DNA from 4 places in the Salipaludibacillus sp. HK11 genome. Region 4 is predicted to be linked to each of the others. Evidence: predicted binding sites of a transcription regulator. Region 4 holds the regulator's gene; each other region holds the start of a gene.
The links. The regulator Rex, encoded in region 4, represses fermentation and respiration genes when NADH is low (regulators of the CRP and FNR family bind a similar motif). The targets are predictions, from matches to a motif close to TTGTGAAATATTTCACAA.

Region 1 (4,223 bases), 640 kb from region 4:
CTTAGCTACTTGGATATTTTTGTCTAGAACATCCTTTGTTATTGCGTTAAATCGTTGTTGATCATCATTCTCCTTAACAAAGGCCCGAATAACTCTCACACCTGAAATCGATTCAAGTACTTGATCATTAAGATCACCGAAAGCATCTTGTGCTTTCATAAATCTTTCATGAATAACTTTTCCGTACTTTTGCATGAGCCAAGCCATTATTGGCAGAGGTAAAAATGCTGCAATAGTAAGTTTCCAACTGACGAGAAATCCCATCATAAACAAAATAATAACTAGAAATATCGTCGCATCAACGAGTGTTAATACACCAAATCCAGTAGTGAGTGAGATAGCCTTTAAGTCATTTGTCGCCTTTGCCATTAGATCTCCCGTTTTGTTTTTCTCATAAAACGTCGGGGTCATTTTCGTTAAATGTTTCATATACAGTGATCGTAACGTTCGTTCTATAATAAAAGCACCACCAAATAGCTGCCTCATCCATACATACGTTATAATGTAGATCGCTACCATCAGACTAATAAACAAAATAACATACTGCCTAAGCCCTTCTTCCGTTAATCGCCCTTGATGAACGTCATCAATAACAATCCCAAGTAAACGTGGCGGAAGAACCTCTAACAAACTAGCGACAATCAATAAAAAAATCGCCGTAATATATCGCTTTTTATGTTTCTTAAAAAACCATGTTAATTTCTTCAGTACTGAGAACATTTTTATTCACTTCCTTATTCATTTTTTCCTACTCTAACCGCCACCAGTCGTTTCTCCCTCTGTCTTTCTCTTTCGCCTAATTATTCTAATGATGAACATGATCATCCCTCCAAAATTTTTTATATGTTATCAGCTCAAAGCTGTAAACAACAAAAAAGCACATGAGTAAGTTACTCATGCGCTCCGAAAATACATATTTCACATATGATACGAATAAAAACACATGGGTATTGCCATGTGTATGCTTCTGTATCGTACCTAACTAATACAGTCTTAAAGGAAGGAGACGTTCTAAAACACAACATGGATGATTAGATATTCAATTGTTTGCGTTAAATCGATTCTCTTTTCCATGCTGTTCTCCCCCTTTTTTGAATTTTATGATTACTTCCATTTTTTATGATACCACTAGGGCAATCAAAGCGTCAATATAAATTTAGAAAAACGAAGTTATCTTACTCGTTTCCTCCAATATGTATTTTTTTAGATCACCCCGAGCCGTTTGCCCCATTCGAACCACTGATGATTTTTAGTAATATTTAGCTTTTTACGAATATTTCTCCGATGATTTTCAACCGTCTTAGGAGAAATATTTAATAATTTAGCTGAATCAACGACGGAATAACCACGAACTTTCATATTGAAAATTTCTTCTTCTCGTCTCGATAAATCTGTTGAGACCGATTTTTGATTCGTTTCATCCTCTCCATACATTCTTAGAATCGTCTTGTCTCCTTTCAATACTTGTTGAAAGAAAATCATTAACTCATTTAGCGAAGCTTGTTCATAGAAAAGACCTTGTAATTTATTTTGTTGAACCAAGATTTCTAGTTCATGAAAAGAATCATGATACATTAACACTCGTTTACAAGAAGGAGATTGGTTCTCTAGTAAAGATAAAGTACTCCTTATTCCCCCTGCTTTTGCTAATCGGTCGTCGATAACGATTAAGTCAAATCTATATTGTTTCAATGCATGTACGAGCTCACTAGCTGTTTCTGCCATCACCATTGAATCAACAGAACGTACATCTTTAATTAGTTGAATTAATCCATATTGAAGAAGTTCATGCGACACCCCTGCCAACACTCTCATTACCCATTCTCCTCATGATATTATTTTCTTTCATTCCTGAATTCCTCTCTTATTCGGAACGTTTCCCTAATTCCTATCTTCTAACGGTCCGAATCTCTCTCTTATTCGGAACGTTTCCCTAATTCCTATCTTCTAACGGTCCGAATCTCTCTCTTATTCGGAACGTTTCCCTAATTCCTATCTTCTAACGGTCCGAATCTCTCCCTTTTTCGGAACGTTTCCCTATTTTCGATCTTCTAATGGTCCGAATCTCTCCCTTTTTCGGAACGTTTCCCTATTTTCGATCTTCTAACGGTCCGAATCTCTCTCTTATTCGGAACGTTTCCCTAATTCCTATCTTCTAACGGTCCGAATCTCTCTCTTATTCGGAACGTTTCCACAATTCCATTCTTCTAACGGTCCGAATCTCTCTCTTATTCAGACCGTTTCCCAAAACAAATATTGTTGTCGTCAATGTAGCATCTTGCGCCTGTATTATCAACTTTCATCGACTTCCAATAATATTTCACAAAAAAATCATTTTTCGTTCAATAAACGCTCACAATTTCACATTAATATGAGGGAAAACACCTATAAAAGAAATCCATAATATTTATTACTATTGAAACAGTGTTAAATATGTTACAAACAATCTACAAAAGTTCGCAATTTTAATTAGAAAGTTTTGTTACAATAGTTATTCTAGTTTAAGCTAGTCTCTTTGCTAATAAAAATAGAAGTTTACTAGAAAGGGTTGTTCGCTATGTTTGAATACGATCCGGTCATGTATAGCCGTATTTTGACTTATGTGACGTTAGGATTTCACGTAATTTTTGCTACAATCGGTGTAGGTATACCGTTAATGATTGCCCTAGCTGAATGGATGGGGATCAAACGGAATGACCCTCATTATACCTTAATGGCAAAACGATGGGCACGCGGATTTATTGTCACCGTTGCCGTTGGTGTTGTTACAGGTACCGCTATTGGTTTACAGCTTAGTTTATTATGGCCAAACTTTATGCAAGCAGCTGGTCATACTATCGGTTTACCGATGTTTATGGAAGTTTTTGCATTTTTCTTTGAAGCAATTTTTCTCGGAATCTATTTATATACATGGGATCGTTTCAAAACTAAAATGAGGCACTTCCTACTTATTATCCCAGTCGTGATTGGTGCGACAGCTAGTGCATTTTTTATTACATCAGTCAACGCGTTTATGAATGTTCCTCAAGGGTTTGAATTGGTGGATGGAGTTTTACAAGACATCAGTCCACTAGCTGCGATGTTTAACCCTGCAACACCAACTAAAATAGCTCATGTAATTATTACATGTTATTTAACGTCTGCATTTATTTTAGGTACTATTGCTGCAATTCATATGATAAAAGGAAACAAGCATGTATACCATAAAAAAGCTCTTCACCTAACTATGGTTGCAGCCGCTGTATTTGCAATTGGTACGGCTCTCGTTGGCGACCTTTCTGGAAAGTACCTACACGAGTACCAACCTGAAAAATTAGCTGCAGCAGAATGGCACTTTGAAACGGAATCTGAGGCCCCACTTATTATTGGTGGTTTCTTAACGGAAGATAATGAAGTCAAGTATGCGTTGGAAATTCCATATGCATTAAGCATTTTAGCTGGTGGAACTCCTGATACGGAAGTAATTGGTTTAAATGACTTTGAGGAAGACAAACTGCCTCCATTATTTGTTCATTACTTTTTCGACTTAATGGTCTTTATCGGAATGTTCCTAGCTGCAGTTTCTGTCCTGTTTGCAATTATGAGTTGGAAAAATGGCTGGAATCCATTTAATAAACCTTTATTATGGATGATTGCTGCTGGAGGACCGCTTGCTATGGTTGCAATTGAATCCGGTTGGATCTTCGCAGAAGTTGGTCGACAACCATGGATTATCAATGGTGTCATGCTAACAGAGGAAGGTGCAACTACCTCTGCTCATGTCGATATCATGTTGTACTTGTTTATCATTCTGTATGTTGTATTAGGAGTAACTTGTGCAGTGGTGTTAAGAAAAATGTTTAAGAGAAACCCAGTCGAGCTAGAATTAGAAAAACTAGAATCTAGTGAAAAGACCGCTCAATAGAAAGGAAGGTGCGAAAACATGACATATGAAGTCATCGGAATATCTGTGCTTTGGTTTTTCTTATATGGCTATTTGATAGTGGCGTCGGTTGACTTCGGCGCTGGATTCTTTAGCTATTATACGAAGATGACAGACCAAAACCACATGATACACAAAATAATTCAACGTTATTTATCTCCAGTTTGGGAAGTAACGAACGTGTTCCTCGTATTCTTTTTTATTGGGGTTGTCGGCTTCTTTCCATCAACAGCATATTATTATGGTACAGCACTTTTAATCCCCGGAAGCGTGGCGATTATACTCATTGCACTTAGGGGGT
Region 2 (4,223 bases), 1.4 Mb from region 4:
TTTATCAGATATTGTTTCAGTAAGCAAAAAAGCGACGGAAGTAATCGGAACGAGTGTATATTTATTGGAGGATGAAGAAGTAACTTTGGAGCGTTTGGTGAAAGGACTTCTAATAAATTCAGGTAACGATGCCGGGGCAGCGATTGCAGAGCATATTTCAGGAAGTCAACGAATTTTCTCTGCAGAAATGAATAACTTTGTTGAATCAAAAATAGGTGTATACGACTCCAACTTTACTAACCCTCATGGATTATTTGATGAGAATCACTATACAACGGCATACGATATGGCTAAAATTGCACAGTATGCGATGGGAAATGACTTATTCAAAGAGATAGTAGGTACGAGAGAGTTAGAGTGGAGCGGTGAAGGGTGGGAAACGACTCTTTATAATCATCACCGTCTTCTTGGTCATTTAGAAGGAGTTACAGGTATTAAAAATGGGTACGTATCAAAGGCGGGTTTCACATTGGTTACCTCAGCCGAACGAAATGGTGCTGAGTTAATTGCTGTAACGTTAAACGCACCAACAAACCAAAAAAGTTATGATGATACAACGAAGTTACTAAATCAAGGATTTAAGAATTATGCAAAGATAATCTATCAAGACTTTTTAAACGAAGCACGTAAATTTCAAAAAACGCCTCAGGTGCCACTATTTCCTTATGAAATACTGCTTCTGAACATGGATTTTTCATCAGGATTGTAACGAACCTATCAGTTTTTATTTGATAGGGTAGTAAAGATGGACATATAATACGATTATTAAAAATATGGTGATACTATCTTGCATTTCTAAATCCACAGGTGGTTATCACATGAAAAAGTATAGAGAAAATGATATGAATGAACCAAAAGGTAACGATACTCTTAAGGATTTAAAGGGTGATATTAACGCTGGGGTTATTGTGGCAATTATGATTATCCCGCAAAGTATGGGCTATGCAATGATTGCTGGATTACCACCGATCATCGGCTTATATAGTGCAACAATTCCAATGATGATTTATGCCTTCTTTGCGTCTTCGCGTCATGTCTCTGTTGGCCCAGTAGCGATTGTTTCTATATTAGTGTTATCAGGAGTGTCTGCGGTAGAAACGCCAGGGACAGTCGAATATTTCGCCCTCGTTCTATTGCTTGCTTTTATGACAGGAGTTATTCAAGTATTGATGGGGTGGTTGAATTTAGGGTATTTATTTATGAGCATACCTCACTCTATCATTAGTGGCTTTATTTCTGCTGCTGCATTGATCATCGGTTTCAGTCAATTTCCTTATCTATTAGATGTTCAAACAACAAATGGAAGTAATTTATTTAATAATTTTATAGAGCTGACTAAAAAGATTGAGGATGTTAATTTACCTACGTTAATCATTAGCTTATGTTCCATGACACTATTAATTTTCTGTAAAAATAATTTCCCTCGTTTTCCAGCACAGTTATTCGTTATCATTGGAAGTATCGGCGCAGTTTTTTCTTTCAATTTAGTTGGCGCAGGGGTTTCAATTGTTGGAGAAATCCCTAGAGGTTTCCCTAGTATAACGATACCTGTATTAAACGTTGAAGCAGCAAAAGCACTCTTGCCGATTGCTTTAACGATAGCAATTATTGGTTACGTGGAATCGATTGCGATGGCTAAATTAATAGCTAAAAAAGTAGGGTACAAGATTAATCCAAATGAAGAATTAGTTGCACTTGGGGCAGCGAATCTTTCAAGTGCATTTTTTTCAGGTTACCCAGTGGCAGGTGGTGTTTCAAGGTCCGCGGTAAATCATCAAGCAGGAGCAAACTCTAGAATATCCTCGTTTATCACGGCAAGTTTAGTTTTGCTGATCGTATTATTTCTCTCCCCTCTATTTTATTATTTACCCAAAGCAGCTTTAGCATCGATTATTGTCGTAGCCATTTCAAGTTTAATTGACTTTAAATATATGAAAGAAGCTTTTTATGAGAATAGAACAGCAGGAATAACCTTGCTAATAACATTTTTTAGTTCGATTATTTATGGGATTGAGAAAGGGTTTGTCATAGGTTTAAGTGTAGTTATCATTATGTATATAGTGAAGCTTTTTAAGCGAAATATTGTATAGGCTTATGGAAAATAGAGCAACACAGATATTATATCAATCAGGATACTTCTAAATGTTCAATAATTTGTTGAAATTTTACAAATATACTCAGTTAGTTATCGTGTATACTTTGATTATAGTTAATAAACAAAAAGACACAAAATGTATCGCTATTTTTTCAATAAATCATGTGAATTAATGAACAAGTATATAGGGAGGAATATAGTATGAAAAAGCTCGTAATGATTGGCAATGGTATGGCTGGGGTTAGAACAATAGAAGAAATACTTACAAGAGATAATACAAAATTTGAAATAACGATTATCGGAGAGGAACCATATCCGAACTATAACCGAATCATGTTATCCAACGTTCTTCAGGGGAAAACATCGCTTGACGAAATTAGCATTAATGATTGGTCTTGGTATGAAGAAAATAATGTGAGACTCATAACTAGTGAAAAAGTTGTTAAGATCGATCGCTCAAACAAAACAATTACGACAGATCAAAAAAGATGCGTATCTTATGACGAATTAATTATTGCTACAGGATCAAGTTCATTTATCTTACCGCTTCCTGGGAAAGACTTGGAAGGAGTTATCGGGTTTAGAACAATAGAAGACACGGAAAAAATGATTAAAATTGCCGAAACGAAAAAGAAAGCTGTCGTTATTGGTGGGGGATTATTAGGATTAGAAGCGGCTCGCGGTCTTATCGATCGAGGCATGGACGTACATGTTGTGCATCTTTTACCAACTTTAATGGAACAACAATTAGATGCACCGGCAGCTCGTATGTTAAAAAAAGATTTAGAAAAACAGGGTATGAAATTTAAAATGGAAAAACAAACGGCTGAAATTTGTGGGGATAAGAGTGTCAAGGCAATCCGCTTTAACGATGGTGAAGAACTAGCTTGTGATTTAGTTGTTATGGCTGTTGGAATTCGTCCAAATGTATTTCTTGCAAAAGAAAGTGGCTTAGAAGTAAACCGAGCAATTATCGTTGATGATCATATGCGTACGTCTGATCCTGCTATTTATGCGGTTGGTGAATGTGCCGAACACAAAGGAACAGCTTATGGTTTAGTCGCTCCTTTATATGAACAAGGGAGAGCATTGGCTGACCAATTAACTGGTATTAAAGGGGAAGGGTATCAAGGTAGCATACTATCTACGCAATTAAAGGTTGCAGGATGTGATTTATTTTCCGGTGGAAAGATTCACGAAGATGATGAAACAGAAGCTATAGTCGTTCAAGATGCTGTCGCCGGTGTCTACAAAAAAATACTAATTACGAATCATAAAGTGGTAGGAATCGTTCTTTACGGTGATGCTAGTGATGGAAATCGTCTCTTTTCGATGTTGAAAAAGGGTACGGATATTTCAGATTTTACTACAGCCGCAGTTTTACAAAAGGCGGGCGAAGATGATAATACTGCTCTTCTAGCAGAAATGCCTGCGGAAGAAACAGTGTGCGGATGTAATGGAGTGACAAAAGGGAAAATCGTACAATCAATCCTAGAGGAGAATCTATCATCTTTTGAAGAAGTTAAAACGTGTACGAAAGCTGGGGGATCTTGTGGAAAGTGTCGCCCTATGGTAGAGGGAATCCTTTCTCTCACACTAGGAGATAGTTTTGATGCGACTGCGCAAAAAACTGGCATGTGTGAATGTACAGACTTGTCACGAGATGAAGTCGTTGCTGAGATTAAAGACAAGGGGTTTCAATCTCCTATGGAAGTACGTTACGTGCTGGAGTTTAAAAATCCTGAAGGATGTTCGAAATGCCGTCCTGCTCTAAATTATTATATGAGAATGATTCGCCCGACGGAGTATGAAGATGATAAATCTTCGCGATTTGTTAATGAGCGGATGGAAGGCAATATCCAAAAAGATGGCACGTTTTCAGTTATTCCACGAATGTACGGAGGAACGACGACAGCAGATGAATTAGTCCGTATGGGTGAAGTTGCGAAAAAATACGATATTCCGTTAGTAAAAGTAACAGGGGCAAGCCGTATCGGTCTTTACGGAGTCAAAAAAGAGGATCTTCCTCAAGTGTGGGAAGAGTTAGGAATGCGTTCAGGATATGCTTATTCAAAATCTCTACGAAATGTGAAATCGTGTGTTGGCTCACAGTTTTGTCGATTTGGTA
Region 3 (4,223 bases), 2.3 Mb from region 4:
AACTTAGCAATTTCCACCTATTGTTATAGTGGTAATCTTAAATAAGAGAATCAGATGAACGAATGATCTTATTAGAGGGGGTATCTCTATGGAAAAACAAGATTTACAAATGAAACGGTTTTTCAATGAAATTTCACAAGAGAACCAGAATCTACTTTTGAAAAATGGCCTAGAGATACAGGTGAAGAGTGGTAGCTATTTATTTTATGAAGGGGATTTTCCTGAACACGTCTATTTAATCCGCTCAGGAAAAGTACGTTTAAGTAAAATGACATCCGAAGGAAAAGAGTTTTCTGTCCACTTAAAACAACGTGATGAGCTCGTTGGAGAAGTAGGTCTGTTTAATGAGATGTCGATTAGTGTCACAGCGGAAGTTACTGATGATGCGACGATGGTTCGATTCGACCGACATACATTAGAGGAGTTATTCCGTCAAAATGGTGAAATTGCCGTTGCTTTTATGAAGTGGTTTGCTCGCCACACACAATCAACGCAAGCCAAATTTCGTGACCTTATTTTATGTGGAAAAACAGGAGCTCTTTATTCAACATTAATTCGATTTAGCAATTCATATGGTATAAATAAAGACGAAGGAATCCTTATTAATGTCCATCTAACAAACCAAGATATTGCAAACTATATTGGTACTACGAGAGAAAGTGTCAATCGCATGTTGAATGACTTGAAGAAATCAAGTATTTTAACTATGGATCATGGATATATAACGATACAAGATATACAGTATTTAAAAAAATATTTGCACTGTGGTGATTGCCCAGTGGAAATTTGTACTATATAATGCTCAAATCATGAATAAACCACATTATTCATGATTTTTTTTGAGAAAATTTATTCGAAACGTGAGACTAGTTCTTCTTTAATCTGCAATAGGATTGATTTTCAATTGATCACCTAGAAACGTCTCTTCTCCTTCAGAAGTAATAATCGTACAGGAAGGGATCTTTGGTTTATCCAGGGCATCTTTTGTTGCAATATCAGATTTTAAGAAAAGCCCTCTGCCTAATAATACATTTCCATCAAAGCATTCAACTTTATGTCCCTCAAGAGATCGATGACCCGCCTGTTCAAGAAATTCGCACCAAGATTGGAAGCCATTTATGAGATATGCTGGAAGCCCTTGTGCATTGTAACCTAACATTGCTTCTTGATCGTCGATGTTTGCTGACAGTTTCTCTGCTACTTGTGTAATTGTATGATGTAACTCTTTGCATCCATCGAATGAAACTTCATCTTTGCAAGTAATCTCAATTGTTTTCGTGTCATTTGAATGAGTCACCTTAACAATAAATGAATCTGCATTTAGTTTTTTTATATAATGGTCTTCGTTTAATTTAAAACCATAGTTGGACAAAATGGGAAAAATGCCATCTTCTTTCTTATAATTCAATCTTACCTTAAGCATGAGAATTCCTCCTTGATCTCTTACGTTCAACTTCAATACATACATATACAGTTTTCCAGATAAAACGATAACTTATATGATTACTTTATCAGAACCTTAAGATTAATGCTGTGGAAAAAATCACACTTGAAATATACTTTAATGTGATAATGATCACATAGTTCTTGATTGGTGTTTAGTAAAATTAATGTATGAAGGATGTGATCTACATGAAATGGTACATCCCGAGAGAACATGGAGCATGGGCAATGTTAATCGTTCCGTATTGGATTGGGGCAGGAATCACAGGGCTAAATATTAGCCATGTTATCTTTTTTATTGGTTTATTTAGCTTATACTTTGCGCAAGCCCCATTACTTACATATATTAGGCAACCAAAGCATCGGGATGTATGGCCGTCATTTTGTGTTTATGTTGCATCCGGAGGTGTCGTTTTAGTTCCTTATTTTCTATCGGATTTCTCATTATTATATATTGCTTTACTCATTTTTCCTTTTTTCTGTGTAAATCTTGTATTTGCAAAAATAAAAAAAGAACGTTTGTTTATCAATGATTTGTCAGCAATTATTGCGTTATCAGGATTTTTATTGTTTGCTTACCAATTAGGAAATACATCGCTAGAGCACGAAGCTTTTTACTTTATGTTTATTGTTGTAGCATTTTATGTCGCAAGTGTTTTTCATGTGAAATCGTTACTTAGAGAAAAAGAAAACGGCGTTTTTCGCAGAGTATCGCTTGCTTATCACTTTGCTATCGTTGTTTTCATGTTTGTTTTTGTATCAAATGGAGCAGGGGTTGCATTTTTTTTGTCCTTAGCAAAAACATTAGCTGTTACAAAAAATAGTTTGAAAAAGCCTGTACAAATTGGTATTGTAGAGATTATAAATAGTATAGCATTTTTCATTCTAATCCTTTCTAGCTATTACTCTGGATAAACTCTAGCTTATTTGGTTACTTTACATAAGAAGTAAATGCCATAATAGAGGTGAGTGTATGGGACAAAGGAATCGCTTTAAATTTGGTGAAAAAGCACCAAACAATGGAATGTATATGGAGATAGGTGAGACAGGGAGCATGGTTAAGGATCCGCAACAAGTTCATCTAGACGCGGGGATGTCTTTCCCTGAAACGAAAAATGAAGACCGTGTTTGGACCTTTAAACCAAAACCTTAAAAATCGGAGGTAGTACCTCTGATTTTTTTGCGTTTAGGTGGAGAAATAAGTGGAGGTGCAAGGTACTGAAAAAAATCCTATCTAAATTGGACAACAACAATTTTTAGTGGCAAAGTTGACATGAATTTTATTAAAGGGTGATACTTGTGCCCTATTTTAGTCTTATAGATTTATCAGAAAGGGGGCACCATATGAGGCTCTTTATTGGAATCATTATCTTTTCAATTGTAACAATTACTGTTTTTCTATTATTATCGCAAAGTACAGATTGGCCAATGGAAGTCATTGTTATCTTCTCCCTCTTATTAGGTGGAGTGACAGAATGGCTATTTTATAAATTGAGACAGAGTGATCATTAAATTTGTAATCTATTTTTAACATTTTTGTAATAGGAAACGAACGAAAAGTGTCGAATAATATTAAGGGTCATAAAAAACATAGATAAAATGCTTCCTAATTACATTATTTCAAAAATTTAAATCGTAACGTTTTGATGCGATGACAACTTATTTAGTTTTTTACAAACATCGTCTGAGATGTACGAGAATACACTAATAGAAATGATTCATAGGGAGTGAGAGTCACAATGAAAAAAATGAGGTATTTAATTAGTTTTCCTTTTTTTCTCTTATTAATCAGTTGTACTCAAGGCGATGAACAGGAATTGGAAAAAATAGGATTGTTACTTCCTTATCCAATTGATGATCAAGCGTGGAACATGAAAGGATATCAAGGAATGTTAAAATTGCAATCTACTCTTGGAGTTGATGTTTTACTTAAAGAGGATATTCGATCTGAGCAACGAGTTGAAGATGCAATAGAAGAATTTAGTAAAGAAGATGTTTCACTAGTTTTTGGTCATAGTCATATATATGCTGATCTATTTATGCAATTCAAGGATGATTATCCAAATGTTCATTTTATTAGTTTTAATGGCGATGTCGAAGGAGATAATATCACTAGTCTTCATTTTGACGGATATGCGATGGGATACTTTGCAGGTATGCTTGCAGGAGAAATGTCTATGTCCAATTCTATTGGCGTGATAGCGGCTTTCCCATTTCAACCTGAAGTTCAAGGATTTAAGGATGGAGCAACGTTTCAATCCCCTGCTGTCACAGTGAATATTGAATTTGTTGAAAGCTGGATAGATGAAACTAAGGCGCTTGAAATTTTCGCTGATATGAAAAATGATAATGTCGATATTTTTTATCCAGCTGGTGATGGTTATCATATTGATGTGATTGAGGAAGTGAAAAAAGAAGGCTTATATGCAATTGGTTATGTAGGAGATCAACTAGATATGGGGGAATCTACTGTATTGACGAGTACAGTTCAAGAAGTTGAAAAACTATATGAATATGTAGGAACACAATACAAGCAAGGAAAACTTGAAAATGGGAATCTTCACTTCGATTTTCAAGATGGTGTCATCTCAATGGGAGAATTCGGTCAGGAAGTGCCAATAGATACGAAAGAGTGGTTAGAGGAACATATTATAACCTATACTGAAACAGGCCTTTTGCCAAGTGAAATTAATTAAAGACGGAGGGTGTTGAATCTCATGGTAGAACATACGTTAACCCCGGTTTCCTCAAGAGAGTCTAGTCATTTATTAGGTGGATTA
Region 4 (4,223 bases):
CATATTGCTGTATCCATTCCAATCAGTCCAAGCAATAAAGTCCCAACAGCACCAATCGTTAATCCTGTCGTGACAATCACCGACGGCCCTTGGCGATCCAATAACCTCCCGCCAATTGTCATGAATATACCCGCTAGTAAAGCCGACGGCAGAAACGTCAACCCGGTCATGATCGCACCCAACCCGTAAACTTGCTGAATTAATAGCGGCAGAAGAAAGATTCCTCCAAACAATGATATCGAACTGATCATTGCTACCCATACACTGTATGTGTAAGCTGGAATTTTAAAGATAGACAAATCTAGTAACGGTTGGTCTGTACGGTTCTCAATACGGACGAATAGATACAACGATAAAAGACCTAATAGCAAAAGGCTGATATTCGTCACGTCTCGTAAATCGTTAAGTTCGGACACTCTACCTAACGCAAACAACATCGAACCTACACCTAGCGTTACCGTTAGAAACCCCCAACGATCAAAGCGAATATTAGCGACTTTTTTCGTCTGCTTTAAATAGTAGATTGAAAAGATTAATCCGAGAACCCCTGATGGGATATTGAAAAGAAATAGCCATTCCCATGAGCCCATTTCTATGATTATTCCTCCAAGAGTAGGGCCGATTGTCGGCGCCATCATCGCAGCTATTCCCCAAACCCCCGTAGCAAGTCCGCGTTCTTTTTTTGGAAATGCTTCAAATATTAATGCTAAAGACAAAGGCATCATCACACCACCACCAACGCCTTGTACCCCTCTAAAAAAAATCAAAGAAGACAAATCCCACGAGAGTGACCCTAATATAGAGCCTAGAATAAACAAAGATAATCCAGCTATATATAGCTGTTTCTTGCCAAACTTATCACCTAAATAACCAGTTAAAGGCATGATCATCCCCATCGTAACCATGAAAATTGTAATCACCCAGCCTGTCGCTACTGCATCCGCTTCAAATATGTTCATTAAATGAGGCACCGCTGGATTCAACATGCTATTATTTAAAATAATTGTAAACGTCCCTAATAAAACCGTTATAACTACCAACCATTTCTGCGGAACCTTCGCCATGATTTCATCACTCTTTCCTTCGTCTCACGAAATATATCTGTTAATCTACTATACCACGAGTTTTATCTACGTGATCATAAAATCCATGCAAAACAAAAACAGGCCTCCACAAATAGAAGACCTGCTACGTTCCTTTATAATGGATAATGTTTTAAGAAATAAATGAGTGATTGCAACTCTACTGAAAGATCAATATGATGAACCCTCACATCATCAGGTACTGACAACCTTGCAGGCGTAAAATTCAGAATCCCTTTGATCCCTGAAGCTACTAGCTGATCAGCGATAGGTTGTGCAACGTGTGATGGAACAGTTAATATCACGACTTCCACATTATTATTTGCAATGCGATCAGCAAATTCATTCAAATGGTAAATCGGCACTTCACCTATTTCTTTCCCTACTTTATCTTCATCCACATCAAAAGCCATTTCAATTCTCGTATTATTTGTTTTGCTAAAGTTATAATTTAAAAATGCCGTTCCCAAGTTTCCAACACCAACGAGTGTTACTTTTGTTAACTCATCTTGATCTAACGTCTTCCTGAAAAATGATAGCAAATAATTCACATTATACCCATAGCCTTTTTTCCCTAACGCACCAAAATAAGAAAAATCTCTACGAATTGTAGCAGAGTCGACTTTTACCGCTTCACTCAATTCAGACGAAGATACACGATGTTTTCCAGAAGCCTGTAAGCCTTCCAAAAAACGATAATATAGTGGCAAACGCTTAGCCGTTGCTTGCGGTATTTTTGCTTGATCCATATCCATGAAACATTGCCCCCCATTCTCATATTCTTACTTCTACTCTAGTCACGCTATTTATGATTACTTTATCATTAATATCAGAATTAACTTCGTTTGAAATCGCCGCTTTTCCCACCCGTTTTTTCACATAAGTAGGTTTCACCAATTACCATGCCTTTATCAATAGCCTTACACATATCATAAATGGTTAACGCTGTCGCAGACGCCGATGTTAACGCTTCCATTTCCACTCCCGTACTGCCTTTTGTCTTCACAGCAACTTCAATCGCCAATTGATATGTATCTTCCTTCACATTCCAATCAAACTGAATGTCGACACCCGACAATGATAATGGGTGACACATTGGAATCCATTGGGACGTGTTTTTAGCTGCCATTATCCCAGCAACTTGAGCAACTGCTAACACATCGCCTTTCTTCATTTTACCTTGTTGAATTGCTTCATAAATTTCTTTGTTCACATAAACACTTGATGTTGCGACAGCAGTTCTGACCGTCTCGTCTTTATGTGAAATATCTACCATTTTAGCACGGCCTTGCTCGTTAAAGTGTGTGAAAGAGTCCATGAACATCCCCCTTTATTTCTTCTTTCATTGTACACCATTCTTTCACAAACTGCATAACTTTGTGATTATGAAGTAAACAACTACTATATTTCCTCGTTCAAATTTCTACTTTCTCCTTAGCACTAGCTAATTATCGCCACAATTCAGTTGCCATTGTTGTTCGTTCTCATGTACACTTAGCTTGTGAAATGAATGGAATTTGATTGTGAGGATGACCAAAATATGATTTTATTACAATGTGCACAAATATCAAAATCATTCGGTACAGACGAAATTCTGTCCAATGTAAAATTAGAAATAAAAAGTCATGAACGGATTGCGCTCGTAGGTAGAAACGGTGCTGGTAAATCAACATTGCTAAAAATTATTACCGGCGAACTTCCTTATGATTCGGGAAACTTAATGATCCCAAAGGACGTTAATATCGGTTATCTCGCTCAGGATAGCGGTCTTGAATCATCACGTTCCATATGGGAAGAGATGTTAACTGTTTTCACCGCTCTAAAAAAAATGGAACAAAACTTGCGAAAACTAGAAGAAAAAATGAGTGATCCTGATCAACCTGATTACGAAAAGATTCTGGAAGAGTACGATCAATTACAACAAGATTTTAAAGACCGTGGTGGCTTTCAATATGAAGCAGATATCCGCAGTATTTTATCTGGCCTTAATTTTAAAAATTTTGACTACAGCACGTCAATTAATTCCTTAAGTGGCGGACAAAAAACCCGATTAGCTCTAGGGAAACTCTTACTGTCGAAGCCTAGCCTATTAGTTTTAGACGAGCCGACAAACCACCTCGACATTCAAACGTTAACTTGGCTTGAGAATTATTTAGCAGGTTATGATGGAGCTATCCTCATCGTCTCCCACGACCGTTTTTTCCTTGACCGTGTTGTCGACTATGTATACGAACTTTCCTTTCATCAAACGCTGAAATTTACAGGGAACTACTCAAAATACTTAGAAGAAAAGGCACGAATGTATGAACAAGAGATGAAGCAATTTGAGAAACAGCAAGGAGAAATTAAGAAATTAGAAACATTTGTGCAAAAAAACTTAGCTCGCGCTTCTACAAGTAACCGAGCAAAAAGCCGTCGAAAACAGTTAGAAAAAATAACGGTAAAAGATAGACCTTCCTCTGAAGATCAGTCAGCAAATTTTCGATTTAATATCGATCGACAAAGTGGCAATGACGTATTAATGATCAACGATTTGACTGTTGGATATGATAGCAAACCTTTATTTGAAAATGTGTCGTTGAAAATGGACCGTGGTGAAAGTGTTGCATTGATCGGACCAAATGGTATTGGTAAATCGACGCTCATTAAAGCCATTGCTGGACAAATGAAGTTAATCAAAGGTGACATCCGTTACGGAAGTAATGTATCTATCGGATACTATGATCAAGAACAAACGAACCTTACATCAAGTAAGTCTGCTCTCCAAGAACTTTGGGACGAATATCCACAGACAAATGAGAAAGACATTCGCACTGTATTAGGAAATTTCCTTTTTACTGGGGAAGATGTATTAAAAACTGTTTATGACCTTAGCGGTGGCGAAAAAGCTCGTTTATCGCTCGCTAAATTGATGATGCAAAAAGCCAACCTTCTCATTTTGGATGAGCCGACAAACCATTTGGATTTAGACAGTAAAGAAGTATTGGAAAATGCGCTTATCGAATATCCTGGTACGCTATTATTCGTATCCCATGACCGCTATTTTGTTAATCGAATGGCTACAAGAGTCGTAGAACTAGCTCCTCATTCCATGACAAGTTTTCTTGGTGACTATGATTACTATGTTGCTAAAAAAGAAGA

Region 1: the regulator Rex is predicted to act here: its motif matches at 2,425-2,442, upstream of ACM26V_RS23330 (cytochrome ubiquinol oxidase subunit I).
Region 2: the regulator Rex is predicted to act here: its motif matches at 2,258-2,275, upstream of nirB (nitrite reductase large subunit NirB).
Region 3: the regulator Rex is predicted to act here: its motif matches at 1,565-1,582, upstream of ACM26V_RS09985 (YwiC-like family protein).

The regions. Positions count from the first base shown of each region.
Region 1 covers NZ_CP181045.1:4,922,350-4,926,572, reverse strand. The annotation lists gene ACM26V_RS23340 (ABC transporter ATP-binding protein) at 1-720, opposite strand, end outside; gene ACM26V_RS23335 (response regulator transcription factor) at 1,204-1,815, opposite strand; gene ACM26V_RS23330 (cytochrome ubiquinol oxidase subunit I) at 2,558-3,904, shown strand; gene ACM26V_RS23325 (cytochrome d ubiquinol oxidase subunit II) at 3,923-4,223, shown strand, end outside.
Region 2 covers NZ_CP181045.1:476,986-481,208, forward strand. The annotation lists gene ACM26V_RS02615 (D-alanyl-D-alanine carboxypeptidase family protein) at 1-709, shown strand, start outside; gene ACM26V_RS02620 (SulP family inorganic anion transporter) at 819-2,090, shown strand; gene nirB (nitrite reductase large subunit NirB) at 2,297-4,223, shown strand, end outside.
Region 3 covers NZ_CP181045.1:2,011,882-2,016,104, reverse strand. The annotation lists gene ACM26V_RS09995 (Crp/Fnr family transcriptional regulator) at 89-799, shown strand; gene ACM26V_RS09990 (hypothetical protein) at 878-1,423, opposite strand; gene ACM26V_RS09985 (YwiC-like family protein) at 1,633-2,358, shown strand; gene ACM26V_RS09980 (YjzC family protein) at 2,417-2,596, shown strand; gene ACM26V_RS09975 (hypothetical protein) at 2,788-2,955, shown strand; gene ACM26V_RS09970 (BMP family ABC transporter substrate-binding protein) at 3,183-4,139, shown strand; gene ACM26V_RS09965 (DinB family protein) at 4,161-4,223, shown strand, end outside.
Region 4 covers NZ_CP181045.1:4,282,969-4,287,191, reverse strand. The annotation lists gene ACM26V_RS20415 (MDR family MFS transporter) at 1-1,064, opposite strand, end outside; gene ACM26V_RS20410 (redox-sensing transcriptional repressor Rex) at 1,199-1,837, opposite strand; gene moaC (cyclic pyranopterin monophosphate synthase MoaC) at 1,918-2,400, opposite strand; gene ACM26V_RS20400 (ABC-F family ATP-binding cassette domain-containing protein) at 2,623-4,223, shown strand, end outside.